2 regions of the Polaribacter staleyi genome follow, and region 1 is predicted to be linked to the other one. Evidence: riboswitches for the same ligand, from Rfam matches in the RefSeq annotation. Region 1 holds a riboswitch; the other holds the start of a gene.
What was found. A riboswitch is a leader RNA that binds a small molecule or an ion and turns the genes downstream of it on or off. The one in region 1 is predicted to bind S-adenosylmethionine.

Region 1 (11,071 bases):
TAATTGGTGGAGTTATCATGTTCTTAGGCTTAGTTGCTACAGTGTTATTTGGTGATTCGCCAGAGCGTTTTGTTGCAATTGTATTTTTTGTATTATTTGGTTTTCAGTTTGCAATTGGTAACGTACAAACATTACCAAGTGATTTATTTAGCGGTAAATCTGTAGGATCATTAGCTGGTTTAGCAGGTATGGTTGGTGTGTTTTCTGTAATATTGATGAACTTTTTAGTGCCAATAATTCAAGAAAAATTTTCTTACACGCCAATATTTGTTGCTATTGCTGCATTTGTGCCATTAGGTTTAGGAGCCATTTATTATTTCGCACGAGAAATAAAATCAGTAGAAGAATAAAGAATAAAAATTAATAAAAACAATAATTATAATATAAAGTCATGAGTAAAATAGAAAATAAAGTTGCTGTAATTACAGGAGCTACAGGAGGAATAGGTTTTGCAGTTGCAAAAAGATTAGGAAAAGATGGTTATACTGTAATTTTAAACGGTATTGAAGATGAAGCAGGAGCTGAAAGAGTTAAGGAATTAACTGCAGAAGGAATAACTGCTGAGTATTATGGTTTTGACGTTACTAAAGATGAAGAAGTAACAGCAAACATTACTAAGATTGGTGAAAAATATGGTAAAATTGATGTTTTAGTTAACAACGCTGGTGGTTTAGGTGGTAGATCTAGATTTGAAGAAATGACTACTGAATTTTACAGATTTGTTATGGCTTTAAACCTTGATTCTGCATTTTTTGCATCTAGAGCAGCTATTCCATTTTTAAAGAAAAGTGAAAATGCATCTATCATAAACTATACATCTAACGCAGCTTGGAATGCAGGTGGACCAGGAGCTGGAATTTATGGAACATCTAAAGCAGGTGTACATGCAATAACAAGAGCTTTGGCAAAAGATTTAGCAGAATATGGTATTAGAGTAAACGCAGTATCTCCAGGTACAATTGATACTCCTTTCCATGCTCAAATTAAAGCTACTAAACCAGAAGTGTTTGCTTCTTGGGCTAATAGCATTATGTTAGGTAGATTAGGTCAACCAGAAGATGTTGCAGGTGTTGTAGCTTTCTTAGCAAGTAAAGATGCTGCTTTTATTACTGCAGAAACTATCCAAATTGGTGGTGGTCAAGCATTAGGTATCTAAAAAGAAGTTTTTTATTGGATTTAATATTTATTAAAACCGTTTTGTAATTTTTTACAAAACGGTTTTTCCTTTTTAGAAGTTCTACTGTTTGTCTTTTTGATGCCCTTTAAAGGGAATTAGAATAAGCATGAAAGGAAAATAAAAAAGCCTTTAGAAAATGAATTCTAAAGGCTTTTTTTATTTTAATACAGAAGTTTCTATAATTTAAAAGCTTCTTTTATAGCGTCTACATAATCTAGTTTTTCCCAAGTAAAAGTTTCTACTTCCTCAGAAATAGTTTCTCCCATTGGGTTTGTAAATGTAACTGTTTTTACTTCTGGTGTTCTACCCATGTGACCATAAGCAGCAGTTTCAGAATAAATAGGTGATCTTAATTTTAAACGTTTTTCAATAAAGTAAGGACGCATATCAAAAATAGATTCTACTATTTTACTAATTGCTCCGTCAGATAAATCTACGGTTGCAGTACCATAGGTTTCAACATTAATACTTGTTGGTTTAGCAACACCAATTGCATAAGAAACTTGTACTAAAACTTCTTTACAAAGTCCGGCAGCAACCAAGTTTTTAGCAATGTGTCTTGTTGCATAGGCTCCAGATCTATCTACTTTAGAAGGATCTTTTCCAGAAAAAGCTCCACCACCATGTGCACCTTTTCCTCCATACGTATCTACAATAATTTTTCTTCCTGTTAAACCAGTATCTCCATGAGGTCCACCAATTACAAAAACACCTGTTGGATTAATATGATAAGTAATGTTATCTGTAAATAATTTCTGAATATGAGCAGGTAATTTAGCAACCACTCTAGGAATTAAAATTTCAACAATGTCTTTTTTAATTTTTGCTAACATCACATCATCAGACTTGTCAAAATCATCATGTTGTGTAGAAATTACGATAGCATCAATTCTTTGCGGCACGTTATCGTCAGAATATTCTATAGTAACCTGACTTTTAGCATCTGGTCTTAAGTAAGGGATATCTTTGTTTTCTCTTCTTAATGCAGCTAATTCAATTAATAATCTATGAGACAATTCTAACGCTAAAGGCATATAGTTTTCTGTCTCATCAGTTGCGTAACCAAACATCATTCCTTGGTCTCCTGCACCTTGATCTTCTGGGTTTGCTCTATCAACACCTTGGTTAATATCTGGAGATTGCTCATGTATAGCCGATAAAACTCCACAAGAGTTTCCGTCAAACATATAAGCTCCTTTTGTGTAACCAATTTTGTTAATTACATCTCTAGCAATTTTTTGAACATCTAAATATGTTTTAGATTTTACTTCTCCGGCTAAAAATACTTGACCTGTTGTTACCATTGTTTCACAAGCAACTTTACTTGTTTTATCAAATGCTAAAAAGTTATCGATTAAAGCATCAGAAATTTGATCTGCAATCTTGTCTGGGTGTCCTTCAGAAACACTTTCTGAGGTAAATAAATATGACATAATAAATCTTCTTTTATAGTATTAAAAATGATTCCTTAATGCATAGCAAAAAGGGTTCTTTAAAATTTGTCTATCCTGTGTAAACAGGAATAAAGAAAAATAAAAAGAGATTGCATTGGTCGCTAAAAGTAGTAGAAAATTACTGCTTTAGCATTTTTTGTTTCGGCAGATAAAAAAAATCTGCGTCAGAGGTTGCAATCAGTTCAAATTTTTCCTCTTAAATTCTTTGCAAAGTTACATTATAAATTTACATATCATAACTTTTCATAATAATATTTTATTATGGTATTATCAATAAAATAGAACAGGCTGTTTATAATTTATTTGATAAAGATAAAACAGCGTCTTTTTATGTGATATTTCTATTTATTTAAAAATAAATTGATTTTTACTTGGATATTAAATTTTTCTAAGCATATATTTGCATTCACGAAGTTCAATAACTTATTGAAATGTTATCAAGAAAGGCGGAGGGATTAGACCCATTGAAACCTTAGCAACCCTTTAGCAATAAAGAAGGTGCTACATTCTACCCAATTATTTTTACGATTGGATAGATAACAAAAACGAAATTTCCTGTTCTGGAAAGTTCAATTTTCTTAATAACATTTTTCTAGTAAGTACATCAACAAAGTTGATGCATTTGACTTTTGGTTTAATCATTTATTAACTCAAAAAAAAATAGAAAAATGAGTACGTACAAATTAGCAACAAACGCATTACATGCAGGACATGATGTAACACAAAATGGAGGAACAAGAGCAGTTCCTATTTATCAAACATCATCATATGTTTTTAACAACTCAGAACATGCTGCAAATCTTTTTTCATTAAAAGAATTAGGATTTATTTACACACGTTTAAATAACCCAACAAACCAAATTTTACAAGATCGTTTGGCAGCTGTAGAAGGCGGAATCGGAGCGGTAGTTTTTGCATCTGGTACAGGAGCAATTGCAACAGGTTTGTTAACGCTTTTAAAAGCTGGAGATCATATTGTGGCTTCTAGCAGTTTGTATGGTGGAACCTATAATTTATTAAGTGTTACCTTACCAAGATTAGGTATTACAACTACGTTTGTAGATGCATCTAACCCAGCAGAGTTTAAAAAAGCTTTACAAGATAATACTAGAGCCTTTTTTGTAGAGTCTTTAGGAAATCCTAAATTAGATGTTTTAGATTTAGAAGCAATTTCTGTAGAGGCTAAAGCAGCTGAGGTTCCTTTTATTGTAGATAATACTGTGGCTACACCAGCATTATTAAACCCAATTAAACACGGAGCAAATATTGTAATTCATTCTTTAACAAAATATATTGGCGGACAAGGAACGTCTTTAGGAGGTGCTATTATTGATGCTGGTACTTTTAACTGGGCAAATGGTAAGTTTCCAGAATTTACAGAGCCTTCTGCAGGTTACCATGGTTTAAAATATCATGAAGCTCTAGGTGCAGCAGCGTTTACTTTTAAATTAATTTTAGAAGGTTTACGTGATTTTGGTGCAGCTTTAAGTCCAACAAACGCTTTTAATATCATTCAAGGTTTAGAGACTTTACCAGTTAGAATTAAACAACATTCTGCAAATGCATTGGCATTAGCTACTTGGTTAGAAGTGCAAGAAGAGGTGGCTTGGGTAAATTACCCTGGTTTAGCTAGCAGTAAATACAAAACGTTAGCAGATAAATATTTGCCAAAAGGGCAAAGTGGTTTGGTAACTTTTGGTGTAAAAGGAGGTTTTGAAGCAGCTAAAGTAATTGCAGATACTACAAAAGTATTTTCTTTATTAGCTAATATTGGTGATACAAAATCATTAATTATTCATCCAGCTAGTACAACACATCAACAATTAGATGAGGCTGCACAAGCAAGTGCAGGTGTTAGTCAAGATTTAATTAGATTGTCTGTTGGTATAGAAGATTTAGAAGATTTAAAAGCAGATTTAAAAGCAGCTTTTTCAAAAATATAATAAATAGGTCTCTTTGAGTGCAGTCGAAAGGTTGTTTTTGTATTAGAACAAATGAGTTCTTGACTGCGCTCTAACAGACACATAAATTTAAAATTTAGCCAATAATTGAAACATCAACTAGAACATATCAAAATAAAAGATTTTACCACAGAAACGGGTGCTTTAATTTCTGAAATGAACTTGAGTTATCAAGTTTTTGGTCAAGAATTAGGAGATGCTCCTATTATTTTAATCAACCATGCATTAACAGGTAATAGTGATGTTGCTGGTAAAAATGGTTGGTGGGTTGATATTGTTGGTAAAGATAAGGCTATAAATACAGATGTTTATACCATTTTATCTTTCAATATTCCTGGAAATGGGTTTGATGGTTTTTTGATTGATAATTATAAAGATTTTATAGCAAGAGATGTTGCGAGAATTTTTTTACAAGGATTATCAGTCTTAAAAATTGATAGACTATTTGCTTTAATAGGCGGGTCTTTAGGAGGCGGAATTGCTTGGGAAATGATGGTTTTAAATACCAAATTAACCAAACACTTTTTGCCAATTGCAACCGATTGGAAATCTACAGATTGGTTAATTGCAAATTGCCAGATTCAAGAACAGTTTTTAGTAAATTCTAGTAATCCTGTTCATGATGCTCGTATGCATGCAATGTTGTGTTATAGAACACCAGAATCTTTTAAAGAACGTTTTCATCGATCAAAAAAAGATAATTCAGATATTTTTGATGTAGAAAGTTGGTTGTTGCATCACGGTAAAAAGCTGCAAGAACGGTATCAATTATCGTCTTATAAATTAATGAATCAATTATTAAAAACAATTGATGTTACGGTTGGGGGAAAAAAAGATATTGAAATTTTAGATAAAGTGAATGCTAATATTCACATTATTGGGGTAGATTCTGATTTATTTTTTACTGCGGAAGAAAACAGAGAAACGCATAAAAAGTTAGCATTAACAAAAGATAATGTTACGTATAATGAAATAAACTCTGTGCATGGTCATGATGCTTTTTTAATGGAATATGACCAATTACAGAAAATTATTGAGCCTATTTTTAATAAGGATTATAGAGAAAAGAAGATGAAAGTTTTAAAATTTGGAGGAAAATCTTTAGCCAATGGCAAAGGATTAGAAAATGCAATAGAAATTATTGCAAGTAAATATAAAGCCGGTATAAAAATTACAGTTGTTGCTTCTGCAAGAGGGAATTCGACAAACGAGTTGGAAGCTATTTTAGATAAGGCGGCATCAAAAAAAGAATATAAAACCAAGTTTGATAAGTTTAAAGAATATCAACTAGCACCAAATAGTACTGTTGATTTTTCTCTTGAATTTTCTAAATTAGAAACCATTTTTGAGGGAGTTTCTTTGTTGGGTGATTATAGTCAGAAAATTAAAGATGAAGTTTTAGCGCAAGGCGAACTATTATCTGTAAAGTTATTGGCAAGTTTATTAGAAAAAGAACAAATTTCTGCAAATGCAGTAGATTCTAGATCTTTAATTATTACGGATGAAAATTTTGGAAATGCACAACCTATTACAGCGGTTTCTAAAGAAAATGTAATTAGTTATTTTAAAGAGCATGACAAGATTATTAATATTGTTTCTGGTTTTATTGCATCAAACAAAAAAGGAGAAACCACTACTTTAGGTAGAAATGGTAGTAATTATACAGCTGCTTTATTAGCAAATTATTTAGATGCAGATGAGTTGCAGAATTACACACACGTTAGCGGTATTTTTACGGCCAATCCAGATTTAGTAGCAGATGCTAAAAAAATAGAACAATTATCGTTTTCTGAAGCGAATGAATTGGCTAATTTTGGAGCAACTATTTTACATGCAAAAACCATTATTCCTTTATTAGAGAAAAACATCAATCTTAGAATTTTAAATACATTTAATAAAGAAGATAAAGGAACTTTAATTACGGCAGAATCATCTGCAAAGGGTATTAAATCTATTTCAACGATTGAAAACGTTGCTTTGTTGAATTTTGAAGGTAGAGGTTTGTTAGGTAAAGTTGGTGTTGATGCACGTATTTTTAAAACTTTAAGTGATAGAAATATTAGTATTAGCATTATTGCACAAGGTTCTTCAGAAAGAGGAATCGGTTTAATTATTGATGCGGATAAAGCACAAGAAGCAGTTGCAGCTTTAGAAAGAGAATTCGAAAATGATTTTTATTCGCAAGATGTAAATCATATTTCTATTGTAAATAATGTGGCTGTAATTTCTATTATTGGTCAAGATTTAAGTGAGTTTCATCATCCTTATAATGCCTTAATTAAAAACCAAATTGTGCCTGTTTTATTCAACAATACGGTAACAGGTAAAAATGTAAGTTTGGTGGTTAGAAAAGATCAATTGCATAAAGCCGTAAATGTAATTCATGGTCAGGTTTTTGGAGTGACCAAAAAAATAAACATTGCCGTTTTTGGAAAAGGTTTGGTTGGAGGAACCTTAATTGATCAAATTATAGAAAACACACAATCTGTTTTAGAAAGAAGAAAACTACAATTAAACGTTTTTGCAGTAGCAAACTCTAAAAAAGTATTGTTAAAAAAAGACGGAGTTTCTAAAGACTGGAAACAGAATTTGTTAGAAAAAGGAGAAGAAAATGTAAATGTTGATGACATTATTGCTTTTGCAAAGGCCAATCATTTCGAAAATTTAATAGCAGTAGATAATACAGCAAGTGTAAATTTTGTAAGTAATTACATTCCTTTTATAGAAGCTGGTTTCGATTTAGTTTCTTGTAATAAGATAGCCAATACGTTGTCTTTCGATTTTTACAAAGAAGTAAGAGCGAAGTTAAAAGAATACAAAAAGCAATACTTGTACGAAACAAATGTTGGTGCAGGTTTGCCTTTAATTGATACGATTAGATTGTTGCATGAATCAGGAGAAAATATCACCAAAATTAGAGGTGTTTTTTCTGGGAGTTTAAGTTATTTATTTAATAATTTTTCAGCTAAAAATGCTCCTTTTTCAGAAATATTAAAAGAAGCTATTGACAAAGGTTTTACAGAACCAGATCCTAGAGAAGATTTAGGAGGAAATGATGTCGCTAGAAAATTACTGATTCTTGCAAGAGAGTTAGAATTAGAAAACGAATTTGATGAAGTTGAAATTAAAAATTTAATTCCAGAAAATTTAAGAGGTGGTTCTGTTGCCGATTTTTTAGGTAATTTAGAACTATTGAATGATGAATATCAAACGTTAAAAGAGAATCAACAACCAAATCACGTTTTACGTTATATTGGAGAATTAAGTGGAGATTTATCACAAAATAAAGGTAACTTAGAGGTAAAGTTAGTGTCTACAGAACAAAGTACTCCTTTGGGTTCGTTAAAAGGTTCTGATGCCATTTTTGAAATTTATACAGAATCTTACGGAGAACAACCAATTGTAATCCAGGGAGCAGGAGCAGGAGCAAGTGTAACGGCAAGAGGTGTTTTTGGTGACATTTTAAGATTAGCAAAACATAATAATTAATATAGAAAAGAGAAAAAAGAGAAAAGAATCAAGAGTACTAATATTTAGTCTTTGTTCTTGATTCTTAAAGTGAAACGGTCTTTTTTCTAAAAACATAATAAATGAGCAAACATTTCGAAACAGAAGCAATTAGAAATCAAACAGAAAGAAGTCAGTTTTCTGAACATTCTACACCTTTATATTTAACATCAAGTTTTGTTTTTGATGATGCAGAAGACATGCGTGCATCCTTCGCAGAAGAAAAAGAACGTAATTTATACAGTCGTTTTACAAACCCAAATACCACAGAGTTTGTAGATAAAATTGTAGCGATGGAAGGAGCAGAGGCAGGTTATGCTTTTGCAACCGGAATGTCTGCAATTTTTTCATCATTTGCAGCTTTGTTAAGTGCAGGAGATCATGTAGTTTCTTGTAGATCTGTTTTTGGTTCTACACATAGTATGTTTACCAAGTTTTTACCAAAGTGGAATATAGAAACCTCTTATTTTAAGGTTGATGAAGTTGATTTGGTAGAAAGCTTAATTAAAGAAAATACAAAGATTCTTTATATAGAAACACCAACAAACCCTGCTGTAGATATTTTAGATTTAGATTTAATTGGTAAAATTGCTAAAAAGCACAACCTTATTTTTATTGTTGATAATTGTTTTGCAACACCTTACATTCAGCAGCCTATAAAATTCGGAGCAGATTTAGTGGTGCATTCTGCAACAAAATTAATTGACGGACAAGGAAGAGTTTTAGGAGGTGTAACAGTTGGTAGAGCAGATTTAATGCGAGAAATTTATCTTTTTGCAAGAAATACGGGGCCAGCAATGTCTCCTTTTAATGCTTGGGTTTTATCAAAAAGTTTAGAAACGTTATCTATTAGAGTAGAAAAGCATTGTGAAAATGCTTTAAAATTGGCTGCTTTTTTAGAGAGCAATGAAAATGTTGAGTTTGTGAAATACCCATTTTTAAAATCGCATCCTCAATATAAAGTAGCTAAAAATCAAATGAAATTAGGAGGGAATATTGTTGCTTTCGAAATTAAAGGCGGAATTGAAGCTGGAAGAAAATTTTTAGATGCTATAAAAATGTGTTCATTATCTGCAAATTTAGGAGATACAAGAACAATTGTAACACATCCATCTTCTACAACACATGGTAGATTGTCTTTAGAAGATCGTTTAGAAGTTGGTATTACAGATGGCTTGGTGCGTGTTTCTGTTGGTTTAGAGCATGCAGATGATATTATTGCTGATATTAAACAAGCTTTAGATTTATAATTAATGATAAAAAAAACATGACCTGCAGAGGTAATTAAATCTGTAGGTCATGTTTTTTTTGCTTAAAAAAGTTTATCCTACTATTTTAGTATAGTAATTCTATTAAATTATGTAGTTTTGTAGTATGCTATCAAAAAAAACAAAATACGGAATTAAAGCGCTTACTTATTTAGCAAGACAGGAACATAAAACGCCTGTTTCTATTTCTATTATATCTAAAAGTGAAAACATTTCTTTAAAATTTTTAGAAAGTATTTTGTTAACACTTCGTAAAAACGGATTATTAGCTTCTAAAAAAGGAAAAGGTGGTGGTTACTATCTTTTAAAAGAGCCTAATGAGATTCAAATGACAACGGTTATGAGAATTTTAGATGGTCCTATTTCTATGATTCCCTGTGTGAGTCTTAATTTTTATGAGAAGTGTGATGATTGCCCTGATGAAAAAGCTTGCTCTGTGCATAAATTGATGGCTCAGGTTAGAGATAGTTCTTTACAGATATTTAAAAACACAACTTTGGCAGATTTATGTAACTGCTAAAAACATCCTTTTAATTACTTTTATTATTGTCTTTACCAAGAATAAACAGCCAATTAATGGTTCTTTTTATTGGTAGGTGTCTTTGCGTTTTTTACTTATAATTAAGTTTTTACAATCACTTTATATAATTTCTATTACTATATCCTTGTAGTGGTTAAAAATTCATAAATTTTACACCTTTTTTTTATTAATCTACTAAATCTATAGGGTTTAAGTAATTTTTAAGATTTTATCTCGACTTTTTATATAGAATTGATGTATGTTTGCATACCCTACTAAAGCAGTAGGATAATTATTTGAATTAATTTTTTTTATGATTTTAGACCAAATCATTTTTAGCAAAAAAGCACAGAGTAAAGGTTTTGAGAAAGATAAGTCTTCCGAAAAACCTTTGCGAAGTGTGCTAAAGGCATTAAGTTGGAGAGTTGTTGGAACGTTAGATACTCTAATAGTATCTTATATTTTAACAGGGGAAATTGCCCTGGCAACTTCAATAGCATCAGTAGATTTTGTAACAAAACTAATTTTGTATTTCTTTCACGAAAGGATATGGAATAAAATAAAATGGGGGAAATAATGAGCCTAGATTTAGATAAAATAAACAAAGACCTTAAAGGTAAAAGTCCAGCAGAAATTATTTCTTGGGCTATTTCTTTTGCAAAAAATCCAGTAATTACAACCAACTTTAGACCTTATGAAGTGGTTATTTTAAAAGCGGTTACGGATGTGAAAAAAGATATTAAAGTAATTTGGTGCGATACAGGTTATAATACCGTACAAACGTATAAGCATGCAGAGGAAATTATAGAAAAATTGAATTTAAATATTCAGTTATATACACCAAAACAAACGGCAGCTCATAGAAATGTAGTTTTAGGAGTTCCTTCAATAGAGGATCCAAAACATGTACTTTTTACAGAGCAGGTAAAGTTAGAGCCTTTTACTAGAGCAATGAAAGAGCATCAGCCAGATGTTTGGTTTACAAACCTAAGAAAAGGTCAAACAGCTTTTAGAGACAGTATAGATGTTGTTTCTGTAAGCAAAGACGGAATTATAAAAGTAAGTCCTTTTTACAATAGTACAGACGAGGAGTTAGATGCGTATTTGGTAGAAAAAAACTTACCAAATGAGTTTACGTATTTCGATCCAACAAAAGTAGAAAGTAACAGAGAATGTGGTTTACA
Region 2 (11,071 bases), 1.2 Mb from region 1:
CAACGTATTAGTAAATTACCGCAAATTACCGTTAGTAAAATAGAAGGTTTTGCTAGAGGTGGCGGGCACGAATTTGCTTTAGCAACAGATATGCGATTTGCAGCAAGAGGTAAAGCAGTATTTATGCAAATGGAAGTTGGTATGGGAATTTTGCCTTGTGGTGGTGGATCATCTAGAATGGCACGTCAAATTGGTTTAGGTAGAGCTTTAGAAGTGATTTTATCTGCAAAAGATTTTGATGCAGACCAAGCAGAAGCCTACGGACTTATAAATAGAGCTTTAGATGCGGATAAAATTGGCGATTTTGTGGAAGATTTAGTAAATAGAATGTCACAATTTAATTCAGATGCTATCGAAGCTGCAAAACGTACTGTTTATGCATCTATTGATTTACCAATAGAAGACGCTTTAAAAGAAGAAGCATACTGGTTACACCAAGCAACGAGTAAGTCGCCAGCAATCAAACGTTTTACGTTAGCTGATGATACCGGATTTCAAAATGATATGGAAAACCAAAGAAACTTCGAGACTTTATTAATGGGATTACAAGGTGTAAACTAAAAACTAGAAATTATGAATACAGCACAAAATAAACAAACGATACTTGATTTTTTCGAACGTTTTTCTGCAGGTGATGCTGCAAGCGCTTTAACTTATTTAGATACAGATGCAACATGGCAATCTATGGGAATTAAAGGAGATCTACCAGTTTCAGGAACCATGGATAAAAACGGAATTGGAGAACTTATAAAAATGGTAAAATCTGCTATTCCAAAAGGATTAGAATTAACACCAATGGGTTGGACCGCAGAGGGAGATCGTGTTGCTGCCGAATTCATTTCCTATGGAAAATTAACCAATGGAAGAGAATATAATAATCCGTATCACTTTTTATTTCAATTTTCTGATGGTAAGATCCTTAGAATAAAAGAATACATGGACACATTACACGTAAAATCAATATTTGTAGACTAATAAAATTTAGTATGAATGCCTCCTATACAAGAGGCATTTTTTTCAATTTAATATCACATTATGAAACTTAATAATAACATAGCTTGGACGGTAGATGGCAAAATAATAAACAAAACCAAATACAAGGAAGCCATGGAAAAAATAACAGCAGCTACATTTAAAGAAGGAGGTTCGCTTAATCACGAATGGTATGTAGTAGAAGATTTAGAAAGCATTCATATTTATGAACGTTACCAAGATGCAGATGCCGCTTTGGCACATCTAAAAGTATGGTCTCAATTTGCAACTCTGTTTTTAGAAGGCGCAACAATGGATAGCTTTAAAGTTTATGGGAATGTAACTCCAGAATTAAAAAGCGCAGTATCTGGCGCAACTAGTATTATGAGTCGTTACGGCGGATTTGTAAAATAATTTTAATAAAATAAAACCTTGAAATATACCTAAACAACCGTTTTTACTACAAAAAAAATAGTGCTATCTAAGACTACCTTTGTAGTCAGATTGATTAATAGATAAACAGAAATACATAAAAACCAAAATATCCTATTGCGACAGTTTTTGGTAAAAAAATATAAAAACAATGACAAATAAAAATATATTAGAAGAAGCTCGTGCGCTTACTTTACCTTCTCGTGAAGCCTCGTTAAATCGTGAAGCTTCAGTTTCACACTTTTGGAACAATAACCAGAAAATATTGGAAGATGCTTGGGCAGAATGGGAAATTGAAAACAAAGACAATTTACTAGTTCCTAATGAATCACTGCTTGATCCACGGTTACAAAAGGCCATTAAAGATGCTTGGGAAAATCCAAAAAAAGAAAATGTTGTTGCTGATTTATGGGAAGAAATTAGTCCTGGTGTTTATGTTGCTCAGTTTTTTAACCCAGAACGCTTAGCGGATTTTCGTAAATATTTAGAAGCTGTAGTAAATTCACAAATTCCTAAACGAGCACCATACGGAATACAATTGAATCGTTATGGAATTATGCTTGATCCACGCTCAGAAGGTTATCTTGCAGCACCGAATTTTCAGGCATTTTATAACGATATTATGGACCGTTATATGCGTCCGATTGCGCGTTTGTTATTGGGTACTTATGGTTATGACAACCAAACATTTGGTTTTTCTATTCAGTACAACCCAGATAAAGATAAGGATTTACATGCCCATACCGATGCCTCGGCTGCTACCTTGAATATTAACATGAACTTACCCGAAGAAGCATTTACAGGTTCGCAAGTTGATTTTTACGATAAAACCACAGGGAAAACGGTGCAAACTACTTTTGAATCAGGGAAAGCAATAATTCACAGAGGTGATGTTGCACATGCAACGCACCCAATTATAAGCGGGCAACGAAGTAATTTGGTTGTGTGGTTATACGGAGACCGTATGCAAATTCCAAGAGGAGGAGCAAGTAGCTACGGTAGTGTTGATAACTCAGCATCTAACGTTGTTACATCAGAAAACATTAGTGCTCGTGAGCGTTGGAGTGTGCCTAAGAGTCCCAAAGATACCTTTGCACCTTTTTAAAAAGACTAAAAATCGTTTATCTTACTCTATTTAACTGTGTTATATCTAAGAATAGTGGCAAAACTAGTATCAGAATTTTATAGTAGGATTCAAAAAAACAAGAAGATGTCACCTTGTGTATCGTTGAGGATAAAAAGACCTTTCGAATGTGCTCAAGGTGATATCAGAATAAAAAAAATAAAATAGTATGAGTAAAACAATAATAGTAACAGGAAGTACAGACGGTATTGGAAAGTTAACCGCTTTCAACTTGGCAGAAAAAGGACATATGGTTTATGTACACGGAAGAAATGAAGCAAAAGTAGACGCGGTTGTTTCAGAAATAAAAACAACAACAAACAATCAGAGCATTCATGGTTTGGTAGCAGATTTTTCGGATTTAGAAGCTGTTTCAAAATTAGCAGCACAGATTAAAAAGGACATTCCTAAAATAGATATACTAATCAATAATGCAGGAATTTTTAAAACGAAAGAGGTTCAGAATAAAAACGGATTAGACATTAGAATAGTGGTAAATTACTTAGCACCTTATGTGTTAACGAATGCCATATTAGAAAACATAAAACAATCCGAAGCACCCAGAATTATCAATTTAAGTTCTGCGGCACAAGCACCAGTTTCTGAAGCTGTTTTAATAGGGAAGGAGCAAGATTCAGCAAATAGCACCTATGCACAAAGTAAATTAGCATTAACCATGTGGAGCTTTCATTTAGCGAAACAAGAGCCTAAAATTACGGTTATAGCAGTTAATCCTGGTTCATTATTAAACACGAAGATGGCTAATGAAGCTTATGGACAACATTGGTCTCCTGCAGAAAAAGGAGTGGATATCTTATTAGATTTAGCATTGTCTGATGACTATAAAAATGATTCAGGTAAGTATTTTGATAATGATAAAGGGGATCCAAAAGGTTATTTTGCACCAGCGCATCCAGACGCTTATGATACACGAAAAAGACAACATTTATTACAAATAACAGATGCACTAATTGGTGTATAAGGTTTTACGAGTTTTTAGTAAAATATGTTTTTTTACAATTTTCATTAAAATTACTGAAAATCAAGTGTTTGAAAAACAACCAACTTCTACCCAATATACAGTCTAAACAAAAAGTTGAAAAAAAATATAATTTTTTAAGTTGATTTATTAAAACTTTGTATATTCGCAAGCCATTAGAAATAATGGGTTGTTTTTTACAACAAAAAGCCGATGTAGCTCAGCTGGCTAGAGCAGCTGATTTGTAATCAGCAGGTCGTGGGTTCGAGTCCCTCCATCGGCTCTAAAAAACAACAAATTACGAAAGTAATTTAGAGGTTCATTAAAATAGTAAATTACAGGGGAGATACTCAAGCGGCCAACGAGGACGGACTGTAACTCCGTTGACTACGTCTTCGCAGGTTCGAATCCTGCTCTCCCCACAATTTACACTTTAACGATAACATTAAATAACTACTTCTAAATTATAACTAGTAAAAATAAAGCCAACTAGCGGCTTTAAAAATAATAAATTACGCCAGTAATTTTGATGTTCATTAAAATAGTAAATTATAGGGGAGATACTCAAGCGGCCAACGAGGACGGACTGTAACTCCGTTGACTACGTCTTCGCAGGTTCGAATCCTGCTCTCCCCACAATTTACCTACATAATGATATAAAAACTAAACTCCTTTTAATTTTTTACGATACCCGCTTAAATATACTATCATTTGTTTTATGCTTAAATAGTAATTAGAACATTCTATTTAAAATTATGAAGGATCTTGAAATTACTATTACTGTTAAAACTATTCTTAAAAAAAGAGAAAACCTAAAATAAGATATAGACTTAATGTAAATTTGTACTCATTAACACCTGTTGTGTATTTTGATGAAATTCCAGTCTATTCGAGTGAATTTTACGATTGCAATGCGTAAAATTTGTATCAAGAATAGGTATTTTAAGTTATTAAATTGTTCTCGATACAATTTTTCGTCCCTCAAAACACTCGAACTGACATTGTAGCGTTTAAAAAGTTAAAATACATAACAGATTCATTAACAATTAATACATTATAAAATGAGTAAACAACTCTTATTAACTCCATATAACAAGAATTTAAATTTAAAAAACAGAATCGTTATGGCACCAATGACGCGTAGTCGTGCAGATAACGAAGGTAAAGTAGCAACCGACGAGTTACAAGGCTTGTATTATGAGCAACGTGCTTCGGCTGGTTTAATTATTACAGAAGGTTCTCAAGTATCTAAACAAGCCGTTGGGTACATTAATACTCCCGGAATATATACTGATGCGCAAGTAGAAGGTTGGAAAAAAGTAACCAAGCGTGTACACAATAAAGGCGGAAAAATATTTATTCAACTTTGGCATGTTGGACGTATCTCTCATCCAGATTTTCATAATGGAGAATTGCCAGTTTCGGCTTCGGCCTTAAATCCTAATTCAAAATCATTTACTCCAGAAGGTTTTAAGGATACCGTTACTCCAAGGGAAATGACGATTTCTGATATTAAACAAACTGTAGAAGATTTTAAAAATGCAGCAGCAAATGCAGTAAAAGCAGGTTTTGATGGTGTAGAAATTCATTCTTCAAATGGATATTTGTTTCAACAATTCTTTAATGGAAGCTCTAATAAAAGAACAGATATTTATGGAGGAAGTATTGAAAACAGGGCTCGTTTTTTCTTCGAGGTTTTAGACGCTATGAAAGAAGTAATTCCGCAAGAAAAAATTGGAGTGCGTTTTAATCCCTCTTTAGATGGTTTATTCGGAATAACCATGGATAAAGATACCATTCCGACGTTCGAATACATTATAAAAAAACTTAACGATTACAATTTAGCCTACGTACATTTATCAGAACCGTTTACAGATGTTTCTAAAGTTCCTTTTGCAGTAACAGAAATAGCAAAACACTTTAGACCTTTATATAAGGGTACGTTAATGATTAACACAGCGTTTGATCAAGAAAAAGGAAACAAAGTCTTAGAAGCTGGCGATGCCGATTTAATCGCTTACGGAAAACCATTTATTTCTAATCCTGATTTAGTAGCGCGTTTTGAAAATAATTTAGAATTAGCAGCATGGGATCAAGACACGTTTTATACACAAGGAGCAAAGGGATATACAGATTATCCAAATGCTTCTAAATAATTTAAATAAGCAATATTCTAAACAAGGAATTTACTTCCTAGAATAGTATCAAATAAAAAGAGCATCTCAATTATTGAGATGCTGTTTTTATTTTTAATTAGAACCAAATCTTAGTGGTTTAAAGCTGATAAATAATAAGGTATATATAAATAACAATGCCAAATACCAGGTATTAGAAACTAAATCTAGGTAATCTATTTTTCCGTTAGCGAAACTTAAGATCATTAAAACCTGTGCGCCATAAGGTAAAAGTCCTTGTGTAATACAAGCAAATATATCTAATATAGATGCTGTTTTTTTATTGTCTAAACCGTACTCATCGTTAATTGTTTTTGCAATGGGACCAGAAATTATAATAGAAACCGTATTATTAGCAATTGCCATATTGATGGTGCTTACTAAAGTTGCAATGCCAAATTGAGCTGATTTTTTACTTTTTATAAGTGTCTTAATTTTTAGCAGTATAAAATCAATCCCTCCATTTTTTTTCACCAAAGCCGCTAATCCACCTGTAAGCAAGGATAATAAGAAAATTTCTGTCATATTTGTAAAACCAGTATAAGCTATTTTAGTAGCTTCAATAAGTGTAAAATCTCCATAGATTAAACCTAAAAAGATGCCAGAAAGAACACCTAATAATAAAGTTATAAATACATTAACACCTACTATAGATAAGGTAATCACCAATAAATATGGTACTATTTTTAGTACAGAATAATTATACGTTACAGTTTCAGTTGCTACCTCTTTTAATCCTAAACCTTGAATAATTAAGATTGCAATGGTAAATAACGCAGCAGGAACGGCAATTTTAATATTTTGTTTAAATTTATCACTCATTTTACAGCCTAAAGACTGAGTGGCAGCAATGGTGGTATCAGAAATTACAGATAGATTATCACCAAACATGCTACCGCCTAATAATGCGCCACAAAGTATGGGTAAGTCCATACTACTTTTATCTGCAATACCAATAACAATTGGTGCTAACGCAACAATGGCACCCACCGAAGTACCTGTAGAAACCGATAAGAAACCCGCAATTATAAAAATACCAAAGTAAATATATTGTATGTTAATATAATCTAACCCAAGACTTACAATAGCATCTACACTACCTGTAGATTTTGTAATGGTAGCAAAGGCACCTGCTAATAAATAGATTAAACACATGGTTAATATTTTATCATCTCCACAACCTTGTAACAGCGTTTTAATTTTAGAGTTTATAGATTGTCTAAACATTAAAAAGGCTACAATAATACCAACTATTACAGCAATGGGAGCAGGTAATGCATAAAAATCGTTTTGATAGATACCAACACCTAAAAACGTACATACAAATACGAATAAGGGAATTAATGCGCTAAATTTTGGAGTAATTGTGTTTGAATTTGCCATGTTACTTTTTTCTTTCTAAAAAGGACATAGCTGCTTATAAGTAGAATTATGAGTTAACATTGGTTCCAATTTATTGGCTTATCTATTTAGCACCTTGCTCGTTATTGCAGGTTGCTATCTCCTTTTTTTTGAGATTCTTGATAATTAATTTAAGAGCGCAAAATTAGTGTATAAATGGATAGTTATGTCTTTAAAAGCGTTAAAATTTTATGAAATTTAAATAGTATGATTTTAAGTGGTTAAGCTATTACTTTTACTTAATGACAATAGGAGTGATGTGTCAAATGTGTATGGAATGTATTTAATTAATGATTTTTTTAGGCAATTACTTCTATTTAAACCCTTATATTTATATTCATAAAAAATGAAAATGGAAGAAAGAGTAATTTATAAATGTTTTATTTCATCACCTGGTGATTGTGGGGAAGAAAGAAATATTACAGAAAAAGTAATTGGAAAACTTAATAAAGGAATAGCTAAACATTTAAAAATAAATTTTGAAACTTTTAAATGGGAAAACGATGTTCTACCTGATATGGGTAAAAATGGACAAGAAATAATAGATGATTCAGTTGAAAAATCTAATTATGATATTTTTATAGGTATAATGAGATATAGATTCGGAACTCCTACAAAAATTGCAGGTAGTGGAACTGAACATGAATACATCAAAGCTTTAGAAAAAAAGTCTAATAATTCTTTACCTAAAATAGTTTTCTTTTTTAACAATGAAAATGTAAACCCAAAAGAACTTGATTTTATACAATATAATAAAGTCCAAGAATTTAAAAAAAAGATAGGAACAAATGGTTTATATATAGATTATGAAGGTGTCATAGAATTTAAAAAAGAGTTAGAAAGGGTTTTAGAATTATTTATAAAAGGGCTTTCAACTAAATTTCAATCTAAAGAAGTTGTTGAGACAATTGATAGAATTAGAGTTAAACTAGATGATGACTTAAAAAAGTCTTTAAAATCATTTAACGAAGATGCTCCAATATGGATTGAACCTATAATTAGTAAATCTAATAACATATCAAAAAACCCTACTAAAAATATTGAAAATAATATTGATCTTTCTGAAATTTTAAACAATACAAAAAACTTAATAATAAAAGCACCTTCTGAATTTGGTTTAACATCATTAGCTCATTATCTAAAACTAGAAGCTTGGAAAATTGGAAAAACATTTGTTTATATAGATTCAAAGTTAACCAAGAAACATAAAATAGTAAAAAATATAGAACAGATTATTACCAATGATTATTTAAAAAATAGAGAAAATATTGATTGTATAATTATAGATTCTATATGTTTTGAAGAATCTGGTACTTTAAAAATGATTAAAAATGTTTCAGATAACTTTAAAGAAATCCCTATAATTATACTTAATACAATAGGAAACGATTTGTTTTTGACAACTAATGAAGATGAAGATGATGTGAAAATTAATAGGAGTTTTTTGACATATTATTTACTATCATTACCTCAAAGCGAAATAAGAAAAATTGTAAACCAATATATAATAAATAACTCTTTTAACGAAGACAATGATATATTATTAGACAAAGTTACAAATGATTTAGAAGTCTTAAATATTCACAGAACAGCAAAAAATTGTTTAGCTATATTAAAAGCTTCCTCAAAAATTGGAGTAGAACATTCTTCGGTAAATAGGACAAAATTATTAGATACTATTTTATCTATAATTTTTGAAGAATATGATATACCAACTTACAAGAGTAAAAAACCTGATATTAAAGACTGTACATATGTGTTAGGTTTTTTCTGTGAACTCCTTCTAAAAAGAAATGATTTTGAATTTTCAGAAGATTATTTTAAAAGAGAGTTACAAGATTTTTGTGAAGAAAATTATATTGATTTAGATTTGGATTATTTATTTCAAGTTCTAATTGATAATGCAATATTTGCGAAAAGAATTGATTTATATTTCTTTAAGAATGTATACTGGGTATTTTATTTTATAGCTCATAGAATGAATCTTAATTTAACGTTTAAAGAAGATATTTATAAAGAGAAAAGATATATTGATTTTCCTGAAATAATGGAATTTTATTCAGGTATTGATAGAAATAAAGAAGATGCTTTAAAGGTCTTAAAAGATGACATTAGAGAAACATTAGAGAGTGTTAAAGATAAAGTTAAAATACCTGGTAATTTAAATCCTTATAATTCTATTTCATGGGAACCAAATGTTGAAAGTTTAGAAAAAGAAGAAGAGAAAATAAGTAAAAATGTAATTTCTTCAGGGTTACCAGATGAGCTAAAAGATAAATATAATGATAAACATTATGATCAAGTAAGACCATATAATCAGGTTATTAATTCTGTTATGAAGGATTATTCTTTTAAAGTTTTAATGCGACAAATAACTGCTAGTTCAAGAGTTCTAAGGAATAGTGATTTTGTAGATTCTAACTTAAAAAAAGAATTTCTTGATGATATTTTAAGAGGTTGGAATGAAGTCTCTAAATTATTAATAATATTAACTCCAATATTAGCAGATAAAGGAAATGCTGCTTTTGAAGGAGCAAGATTTGAATTAAATGATGATGATTTTAATATAAGTAATAAAGAAGAGAAACGACTTAGAGTTTTACTGTCTGTACCTACAAATGTTGTTAGTTTTTTTAAAAATGATTTGTTTTCAAATAAAATGGGGCCTTTAATATGTAGTAAGGCTATAAATGAAAGTAATTCACTTTTAAAACATGAACTAATGCTACTTATAGCAAATGAGAGACCCAAAAATTGGAACATTATAATTGATAAGTATATAGTCGAACTAGATAAAAACTCTTTTTTCTTATCAGATATTGCAACAACATTAAAAGTACAATTTAATTACAATGTTACTGAAGTTAAAGATAGAAGAATATTAGGTAATCTAATGCATAAATGTAGAGCAAAACATTACTTTAAAACAAATAACCCTGACTTAAAATTAATTAATAGAGCTAGGAAAGATAATAGAAGTAAGCATTTTTGATTTGCTACTGACATAATATAATTTTGGCAAAACAATAGGAGAGTGGAACGTAATATTTTAGGGTGTTAGCAATACATATTCTTAAGTTTACCTATTTTATAATACCTCTAAAAATAGTCTTAAAAGTTAGAATCTATCATAAAATATAGAGAAACGAACCGTAATTGTTTCCAAAAATATATGTAAGTCTTGATTTTTTTGTTTCTTTTTTCATCAAGGAAAAAAAGAAAGTAATAAATGATTAATAGTAGGGATTATAATATCTATTTAACATAATATTAAAAGTACTAACCAAAAGAAACTTCAATAATAGTTCATAATAGAACAAGTGCATAGAATTTTATTTTTCTTAAAATTTATGCTCTTGTGGGAAGTTTACGAAAATGATATTAGAAAAAAATACTGACGGATTATTGTAGAATAACAGAATTTCATACAAACTAAAAATGTTAGCTTTTGTGCGGCTGCAAGCGTTGGAAAATTGTGTTTAAAAAAATTACTGCGTAGCATAATTATTTTTAAAAAGCAATCGAGCCTTTTTTGCAAGAGGCAATTTAATACTTCAACAAGTTCAGCACAGGCGCCATGGCGAATTATAGCTACAAATTATTATAGTTCGAATGTTTATTAGAATAGAGTATTTAAATAATATCATTTAATAATACCAAATACGAGATTCTACGAAAATATAATTGACACTTGTTGACGAATTTTAAAACAACCCCAAACTAATGTTTATTGGATGTTCAGAGCTTTCTGGGATATTTTACATAATAGAGAATTATAGCTACACAATTAGAATTCGAACTTGATAGCCGTAATTTCTTTTAACATAATATCTATCGATATAAGTCTAAAGACATTATATCTGATATTATGTGTAAATAGCCTGAAATACGGCTATACAGAAATCACTATATAAATGTACTATAATTTATATTATGTTAAATAGATTTTTTAACAACACTCCTTATCTATAATAACCACTATTAATTCTG

Region 2: linked by a shared signal. The riboswitch ahead of WHD07_RS01655 (Na+/H+ antiporter NhaC family protein) and the one ahead of WHD07_RS14955 (O-acetylhomoserine aminocarboxypropyltransferase/cysteine synthase family protein) in region 1 are both predicted to bind S-adenosylmethionine.

What each region holds. Positions count from the first base shown of each region.
Region 1 covers NZ_CP150665.1:3,595,211-3,606,281, forward strand. The annotation lists gene WHD07_RS14940 (MFS transporter) at 1-350, shown strand, start outside; gene WHD07_RS14945 (SDR family NAD(P)-dependent oxidoreductase) at 392-1,156, shown strand; gene metK (methionine adenosyltransferase) at 1,354-2,610, opposite strand; SAM riboswitch class I at 3,063-3,174, shown strand; gene WHD07_RS14955 (O-acetylhomoserine aminocarboxypropyltransferase/cysteine synthase family protein) at 3,300-4,574, shown strand; gene thrA (bifunctional aspartate kinase/homoserine dehydrogenase I) at 4,680-8,081, shown strand; gene WHD07_RS14965 (O-succinylhomoserine sulfhydrylase) at 8,183-9,349, shown strand; gene WHD07_RS14970 (RrF2 family transcriptional regulator) at 9,474-9,887, shown strand; gene WHD07_RS14975 (DUF2061 domain-containing protein) at 10,201-10,464, shown strand; gene WHD07_RS14980 (phosphoadenosine phosphosulfate reductase family protein) at 10,464-11,071, shown strand, end outside.
Region 2 covers NZ_CP150665.1:438,420-449,490, forward strand. The annotation lists gene WHD07_RS01610 (enoyl-CoA hydratase/isomerase family protein) at 1-561, shown strand, start outside; gene WHD07_RS01615 (nuclear transport factor 2 family protein) at 574-975, shown strand; gene WHD07_RS01620 (hypothetical protein) at 1,036-1,386, shown strand; gene WHD07_RS01625 (2OG-Fe(II) oxygenase) at 1,556-2,509, shown strand; gene WHD07_RS01630 (SDR family NAD(P)-dependent oxidoreductase) at 2,697-3,509, shown strand; tRNA gene WHD07_RS01635 (tRNA-Thr) at 3,716-3,789, shown strand; tRNA gene WHD07_RS01640 (tRNA-Tyr) at 3,847-3,928, shown strand; tRNA gene WHD07_RS01645 (tRNA-Tyr) at 4,061-4,142, shown strand; gene WHD07_RS01650 (alkene reductase) at 4,568-5,662, shown strand; gene WHD07_RS01655 (Na+/H+ antiporter NhaC family protein) at 5,756-7,063, opposite strand; SAM-I-IV-variant riboswitch at 7,113-7,212, opposite strand; gene WHD07_RS01660 (hypothetical protein) at 7,434-10,073, shown strand.